Linked DNA regions of Occultella kanbiaonis. The protein of the gene in region 2 interacts with the protein of the main gene of each other region in a pairwise test. Links are inferred from orthologs where the notes say so. Each region holds a gene or a part of one and is shown on either strand. Other genes may lie near its edges.

Evidence for each region.
Region 1: the proteins of rplL (region 2) and dnaE interact in binary tests that used the Escherichia coli proteins (3 or more experiments, as listed by UniProt). The link is inferred for Occultella kanbiaonis from one-to-one orthologs.

The regions. Positions count from the first base shown.
Region 1 is NZ_CP046175.1:2,162,104-2,166,478, forward strand. What follows is about bases 15-4,078. They hold dnaE (DNA polymerase III subunit alpha), read left to right. Parts: upstream 15-332; coding sequence 333-3,878; downstream 3,879-4,078. Other genes in these bases: GKS42_RS09950 (endo alpha-1,4 polygalactosaminidase), read right to left, coding at 15-178; GKS42_RS09960 (cupin domain-containing protein), read right to left, coding at 3,897-4,078. Outside these bases: more of GKS42_RS09950, read right to left, coding at 1-14; more of GKS42_RS09960, read right to left, coding at 4,079-4,241; GKS42_RS09965 (RNA-binding S4 domain-containing protein), read right to left, coding at 4,312-4,375. UniProt on the Escherichia coli protein: DNA polymerase III is a complex, multichain enzyme responsible for most of the replicative synthesis in bacteria. This DNA polymerase also exhibits 3' to 5' exonuclease activity. The alpha chain is the DNA polymerase catalytic subunit.
Region 2 is NZ_CP046175.1:1,211,071-1,214,128, reverse strand. Bases 1-2,747 are described here. They hold rplL (50S ribosomal protein L7/L12), read right to left. Parts: upstream 1,696-2,747; coding sequence 1,306-1,695; downstream 1-1,305. Other genes in these bases: rplA (50S ribosomal protein L1), read right to left, coding at 2,665-2,747; rplJ (50S ribosomal protein L10), read right to left, coding at 1,762-2,289; rpoB (DNA-directed RNA polymerase subunit beta), read right to left, coding at 1-964. In the rest of the region: more of rplA, read right to left, coding at 2,748-3,058. UniProt on the Escherichia coli protein: The binding site for several of the GTPase factors involved in protein synthesis (IF-2, EF-Tu, EF-G and RF3). Is thus essential for accurate translation.

The DNA.
Region 1 (4,375 bases), 950 kb from region 2 along the record:
CGTCGAGGAGCTCGACGCCGGCCGCCGGCTCGGCGGCCAGCACGATCTGCCAGTTCGCGCCGGCCTCGGGGGACCACCGCTGCGGCGCGCCCCCCGCGCATCCGACGCACCCCGCGGCGAGGGCGAGCACGAGGGCGACGGGTGCCACCCGCCGTCGGCCCCCGCCCGTCCCCACCACGGGATCAGGGTACGGCCGGCGCCGGGGCCGGGGACCCGCCGTCGGGCCCTGACTCGGCCCGGACCGAGACACGCCGGGCGGGACACGCCGGGCCCGGTCGGGCTCGCCGGACACCCTCCCCACAGTGTCCCCGGCTCGACCTAGAATCGCCTGCATGTCCGACGACTTCGTGCACCTCCACGTCCACACCGAGTACTCGATGTTGGACGGGGCGGCGCGGGTGGACGACCTGTTCAAGGAGGCGCAGCGCCTCGGCCAGTCGGCGGTCGCGACCACGGACCACGGGTACTTGTTCGGCGCCTACGACTTCTGGTCGAAGGCCCGCAAGTACGGCATCAAGCCGATCATCGGCGTGGAGGCGTACGTCACCCCGGGCACGTCCCGGTTCGACAAGACCCGCGTCCGCTGGGGCGACGCGAGCCAGGCGGGCGACGACGTCTCCGCGCGTGGTGCGTACACGCACATGACGCTCCTCTCGCGGACCACGCAGGGCATGCACAACCTGTTCCGGATGAGCTCGCTGGCCTCGCTCGAGGGGCAGCTCGGCAAGTGGCCCCGGATGGACCGGGACCTGCTGTCAACGTACGCCGAAGGCCTGATCGCGACCAGTGGCTGCGCGTCCGGGGAGATCCAGACCCGGCTGCGCCTGGGGCAGCGCGAGGAGGCGATCCGGGCAGCGGGGGAGTTGCAGGACATCTTCGGCAAGGAGAACTTCTACATCGAGATCATGGATCACGGTCTCGACATCGAACGCCGCACGCTCGCCGACCTGATCGAGATCGCCAAGGAGATCGGTGCGCCGCTGCTGGCCACCAACGACCTGCACTACACGAAGGAGGAGGACGCCCACGCCCATGAGGCCCTCCTGTGTGTGCAGTCCGGAGCCACGCTGGACGAGCCCACGTACGAGCAGGGCGGCAAGCGGTTCGCGTTCGGGGGCCAGGGGTACTACCTGAAGTCCGCAGCGCAGATGCGCGAGCTGTTCCGGGACTACCCGGAGGCGTGCGACAACACGCTGCTCGTGGCCGAGCAGTGCGACGTGACGTTCACCGAGCAGGTCGGCAAGTACATGCCGCACTTCCCGGTGCCCGAGGGTGAGGACGAGATCTCCACCTTCGTGAAGTCCGTGGAGGTCGGCCTGCACAAGAGGTTCGGCGAGACCGTCCCGGAGGAGGTCCGCAAGCAGGCCGAGTACGAGATCGACATCATCACCTCCAAGGGCTACGCCGGCTACTACCTGGTGGTCGCGGACTTCATCAACTGGGCCAAGGACAACGGCATCCGCGTCGGGCCGGGCCGTGGCTCCGGCGCCGGGTCGATGGCGGCGTACGCGATGAGCATCACCGAGCTCGACCCGCTGAAGAACGGGCTGATCTTCGAGCGGTTCCTCAACCCCGAGCGGATGTCCCTGCCGGACTTCGACATCGACTTCGACGAGCGTCGCCGCAGCGAGGTCATCAAGTACGTGTCCGACACCTACGGCGAGGACAAGGTCGCCTACATCGTCACGTACGGCACCATCAAGGCCAAGCAGGCCCTCAAAGACTCCTCACGGGTGCTCGGCTACCCGTTCGGGATGGGGGAGAAGCTCACCAAGGCGATGCCGCCGGCCGTGATGGGCAAGGACGTCACGCTCTCGGGCATCTACAACCCGGACGACAAGCGCTACGCGGAGGCGGACGAGTTCCGCAAGGTCGTCGAGATCGACCCGGACGCCCAGCGGGTGCTCGAGACGGCCCGCGGCCTGGAGAACCTGAAGCGGCAGTGGGGCGTGCACGCGGCGGGCGTCATCATCGCCAGCGAGCCCCTGATCGACATCATCCCGATCATGCGCCGCGAGCAGGACGGCGCCATCATCACCCAGATCGACTTCCCGGCCGGGGAGGACCTCGGCCTGGTGAAGATGGACTTCCTCGGGCTGCGCAACCTGACCATCCTCGACGACGCACTCGAGAACATCGTCGTCAACGGCAAGGAGCCGGTGGTGGTCGAGGACCTGCCGCTGGACGACCGCCCGACGTACACCCTGCTCAGCCGCGGGGACACCCTCGGCGTGTTCCAGCTCGACGGCGGCGGCATGCGGTCGCTGCTGCGGCTGATGCGGCCGGACAACTTCGAGGACATCTCCGCCGTCGGCGCCCTGTACCGGCCCGGCCCGATGGGCGCGAACTCGCACACGAACTACGCCCTGCGCAAGAACGGCCAGCAGGACATCACCCCGATCCACCCCGAGCTGGCCGAACCGCTCGAGGAGGTCCTCGGCACCACCCATGGCCTGATCGTCTATCAGGAGCAGGTGATGGCGATCGCCCAGCACCTGGCCGGGTACACGCTCGGGCAGGCCGACCTGCTCCGGCGGGCCATGGGCAAGAAGAAGCGCGAGGTGCTGGACGCCGAGTTCGACAAGTTCAGTTCCGGGATGCGCGAGGGCGGCTACTCCGCGAACGCGATCAAGACCCTGTGGGACGTGCTCGTCCCGTTCTCCGACTACGCGTTCAACAAGGCGCACTCGGCCGCGTACGGACTGGTCTCCTACTGGACCGCCTACCTCAAGGCGAACTACCCGACCGAGTACATGGCCGCCCTGCTCACCTCGACGCGGGACGACAAGGACAAGTCGGCGCTCTACCTGAACGAGTGCCGCCGGATGCGCATCACGGTGCTGCCACCGGACGTGAACGCCTCCGCGGCCACGTTCACCCCGGTCGGTACGGACATCCGGTTCGGCCTCGCCGCCGTGCGCAACGTCGGTGCGAACGTGGTTGCCGCGATCGCCGCCGCCCGCGAGGAGAAGGGGGACTTCACCTCCTTCACGGACTTCCTCGAGAAGGTGCCTGCGGTGGTCTGCAACAAGCGGACCATCGAGTCCCTGATCAAGGCCGGGGCGTTCGACTCCCTCGGCCACACCCGCCGCGCGCTGCTGATGGTGCACGAGCAGGCCGTGGACTCGGTGATCGGGGTCAAGCGCAAGGAGGCAGAGGGGCAGTTCGACCTGTTCGCCTCCCTGGGTGGCGGGGACGGCGACGGCGGAGGTTTCGCCGTGGAGGTCCCCGACCTTCCCGAGTGGGACAAGAAGCAGAAGCTCGCCTTCGAGCGGGAGATGCTCGGCCTGTACGTGTCCGACCACCCGCTCTCCGGCATCGAGCACGTGCTCACCCAGTCGGCGGACGTCTCGATCGCGACGCTCAATGCGGACGAGGCGCGCCCGGACGGGTCCACCGTGACGATCGCCGGGCTGATCACGTCCCTGCAGCGCAAGATGTCCAAGCAGGGCAACGCGTGGGCCGCGGTCACGATCGAGGACATGGAGGGCTCGGTCGAGGTCATGTTCTTCGGTGAGACGTATCTGGCCTACTCGACGATCCTCGCCGAGGACCAGGTGGTGGTGCTGCGCGGGCGGGTCCGGCGCCGGGACGAGGCCATGCAGCTGCAGGCCATGGAGGTGTCCATCCCGGACGTGTCCGTGGGTGACGACGCGCCGATGATGCTGTCCATCCCGACGAACCGGTGCACCACGCCGGTGGTGGAGCAGCTCCGCGACATCCTGTCCACGCACCCCGGGGTCACCGAGGTGCACGTGAAGCTCACCTCACCGGGCCGGGCCACCGTGCTCCGGCTCGAGGACGGGCTGCGGGTGGAGCGGACCCCGGCGCTGTACGGCGACCTGAAGGCGTTGCTCGGGCCAAGCTGCCTGGTCTAGCGGACCGGGGGCCGCCGCTCACTCGAGCCAGGTCGTCACGAACCGTTCGTTGGCGTGGATGTGGATCGCCTCGTACCCGTGCGGGCCGGTCCGGAACGTGTGCGGGGTGTCCGCAGGGGCCACCAGGATCTGGCCGGCGTGGCCCTCCACCTCGGCGTCGCCGATCCGGAACGTGGCCGAGCCACGGCGGATCAGGAACGTCTCCGCGTACGGATGCTGATGCAGGCGGGGGCCGACGCCGGCGCGGGTGGTGGACTCGAGGATCAGCGAGATCCGGGCACCGCCGGGCAGCTCCTCGTAGTTCTCGGCCCAGTCCTCGCCGTCGGCGCGGCCATCGGCCCGGTTGATCACGAGCGTGTCCATCACCTCACGCTAACGCCGGGTCGCGGCGACCACCAGGGCCGCGGTCGGCCGGGCCCGGCGAGCCACGCGCTCAGGCGGGCCTGACCACCCGGAGCCGCCGGACGCCGTCGGGCAGGTCCACCTCGACGACGTCA
Region 2 (3,058 bases):
AGAGCACCGAGTCGTCGATCGCAGCGTCGACGCCGAGCTTCTTGTTCACCTTGTAGCGACCGACCTTCGCCAGGTCGTAACGCTTGGCGTTGAAGTAGAAGTTGTCGAGCAGCGCCGTGCCGGCCTCGACCGTGGGCGGCTCGCCCGGGCGAATCTTGCGGTAGATGTCGAGGAGTGCCTCGTCCTGGGTGTGGACGCTGTCCTTCTCGAGCGTCTCCAGTACGGACGGGTACTCCGCGAAGGACTCGCGGATCTCGCTCTCGGTCATGCCGAGGGCCTTCAGGAAGACCGTGACCGACTGCTTCCGCTTGCGGTCGACGCGCACGCCGACGGCGTCCCGCTTGTCGATCTCGAACTCGAGCCACGCGCCACGGGACGGGATCACCTTGGTGGTGAAGATGTCCTTGTCGGACGTCTTGTCCGGGGTGCGCTCGAAGTACACGCCGGGCGACCGGACGAGCTGTGAGACGACGACCCGCTCGGTACCGTTGATGATGAACGTGCCGCGCTCGGTCATGAGCGGGAACTCGCCCATGAAGACCGTCTGCGACTTGATCTCGCCGGTCGTGTAGTTGACGAACTCCGCCGTGACGAACAGCGGCGCGGAGTAGGTGAAGTCCTTCTCCTTGCATTCGTCTGCGGTGTACTTCGGCGGCTCGAACCGGTGGTCCCGGAACGACAGCGACATCGTCGCCCCGAAGTCCTCGATCGGCGAGATCTCCTCGAAGATCTCCTCGAGTCCGGAGGTCATGGTGACGTCGTTGTTGCCCGAGTCGACGGCAGCCTGTACCCGCGCCTGCCACTCCTCGTTACCGAGCAGCCAGTCGAAGCTGTCGGTCTGCAGCCCGAGAAGGTCGGGTGCTTGGAGAGGCTCGTGGATCTTTGCGAAGGAGACCCGGCGAGAGGCGGTACGTTGGGCGATGGCGTCGGTGGTCGGAGCAGAAGGGGTGCGCGAGGCAGCCAAGAGGGGTCCTTCCCTACGAATTGTGTGCACGCGCGCCGGACCACCCCGAACAAACCCCGCCCGAACTTCGCCCGGGCCAGACATCGCGCACGCGGACGTGTGAGATGGACCCGGTTCGGGAAGCGTGTGCTGGGGGCAGAAGACAGCGCAAAGCGACAGCATAGCCACTTTGGCTACGTCTGTCCAGTGGCGACGAGGCCCGCACCGGAATCGGTGCGGGCCTCGTCATTGTGGCCTCGTTATTGGCGTGGCCGGGTAACGCGGGCGAGCTGCCCGGCTCCGTGTGCCCGGTGTCGTTGCCTTGCGGCGCGAACCGGCGGAACTGAGCACCCGCCGTCAGATCACTTGACGGTGACGGTGGCGCCGGCGCCTTCGAGGGCTTCCTTCGCCTTCTCGGCGACGTCCTTCGCCACGCCCTCGACGATCGCCTTGGGGGCGCTGTCGACGAGGTCCTTGGCCTCCTTCAGGCCGAGGCTCGTGAGGGCGCGCACCTCCTTGATGACCTGGATCTTCTTGTCGCCGACGGAGTCGAGGATGACGTCGAACTCGGTCTGCTCCTCGGCCTCGTCCTCGCCGCCACCGGCGGCGGGGCCGGCGGCGACCGCAACGGCGGCCGGAGCGGCGGCGGTGACCTCGAAGGTCTCCTCGAACTGCTTCACGAACTCGGAGAGCTCGATCAGGGTGAGCTCCTTGAAAGCGTCAATGAGCTCGTCGGTGCTGAGCTTCGCCATGATGGCGTTCCTTCCTGTTGGTCCTGCTTGCGGAGAAGCAGTGTGTGGTTGGTCGAAGACCGGGCCTCAGGCCGCGGACTCCGTCGCCTGCTTCTCACGCAGGGCTTCGATGGTGCGCACCGCCTTGGCAGCGGGAGCGTTGAAGACGTAGGCCGCCTGGTGCAGCTTCGCCTTGAACGCGCCGGCCGCCTTGGCCAGGAGCACCTCGCGGGACTCGAGGTCCGCGAGTTTGGTGACGTCCGCGGACGTCAGGGCGCGCCCGTCGAGGACACCACCCTTGATGACCAGCTTGGGGTTCGCCTTGGCGAAGTCACGCAGGCTCTTCGCCGCCTCGACCGGGTCACCGGAGATGAAGGCGATGGCCGACGGCCCGGTGAGCTCGCCATCGAACGCGTCGATGCCGGCTTCCTTGGCCGCAATGCCGGTGAGCGTGTTCTTCACCACGGCGAAGCTGGTGGTACCGCCGAGATCGGTGCGCAGCGCCTTGAGCTGGGCCACCGTGAGCCCGCGGTACTCGGTCAGCACAGCGGCCGTGGACTGGCGGAACTTCTCCGTCAGTTCGGCAACTGCTGCCGCCTTGTCAGGCCGTGCCATGGGCCCTCCTTCCGAGATGTGCCGCGAAGGTCGAGGGCGCACATACGGAAAGAACCCCGCGCAGATGCACGGGGTTCGGATTCGGAACGCTGACGCTCCGGCACTTGATCGAACTCGTTCACCTGCGCTGGCTCCGCATCTGCGGACTTGGCCCCGTCGTGTGACGGGCGACCGGCGGTCTTGGGCAGGTGCCACTCTACACAGCCCTTCGTGCCCGACCAAATCGCGGGGCCTGTGTGATGCATCACCGACCGCCCCGGCCGCCTGGTGGTCCGGACGCAGACGGCCCGGTCCCTCCGATGGAGGGACCGGGCCGCGGGTGCGACGTACGGGGATCCGGCCGGCGATCAGACCTGCGGATCACCGCGGCGGGGCTCAGGCGGTCTCGACCGCCAGCTTCCCCGGGTCGATCGCGATACCGGGGCCCATGGTCGTGCTCAGCACGGCCTTGGTGATGTAGCGGCCCTTGGAGGACGCGGGCTTGAGGCGCATGACCTCCTCGTAGGCGGCCGTGTAGTTCGCCAGCAGCTGCGCCTGGTCGAACGAGACCTTCCCGATGATGAAGTGCAGGTTGCCGTGCTTGTCCACCCGGAAGTCGATCTTGCCGCCCTTGATGTCGGTCACGGCCTTGGTGACGTCCATGGTGACGGTGCCGGTCTTCGGGTTCGGCATCAGGCCACGGGGCCCGAGCACGCGGCCCAGACGACCGACCTTGCCCATCAGGTCCGGCGTGGCCACGGCCGCGTCGAAGTCGGTGTAGCCGCCGGCG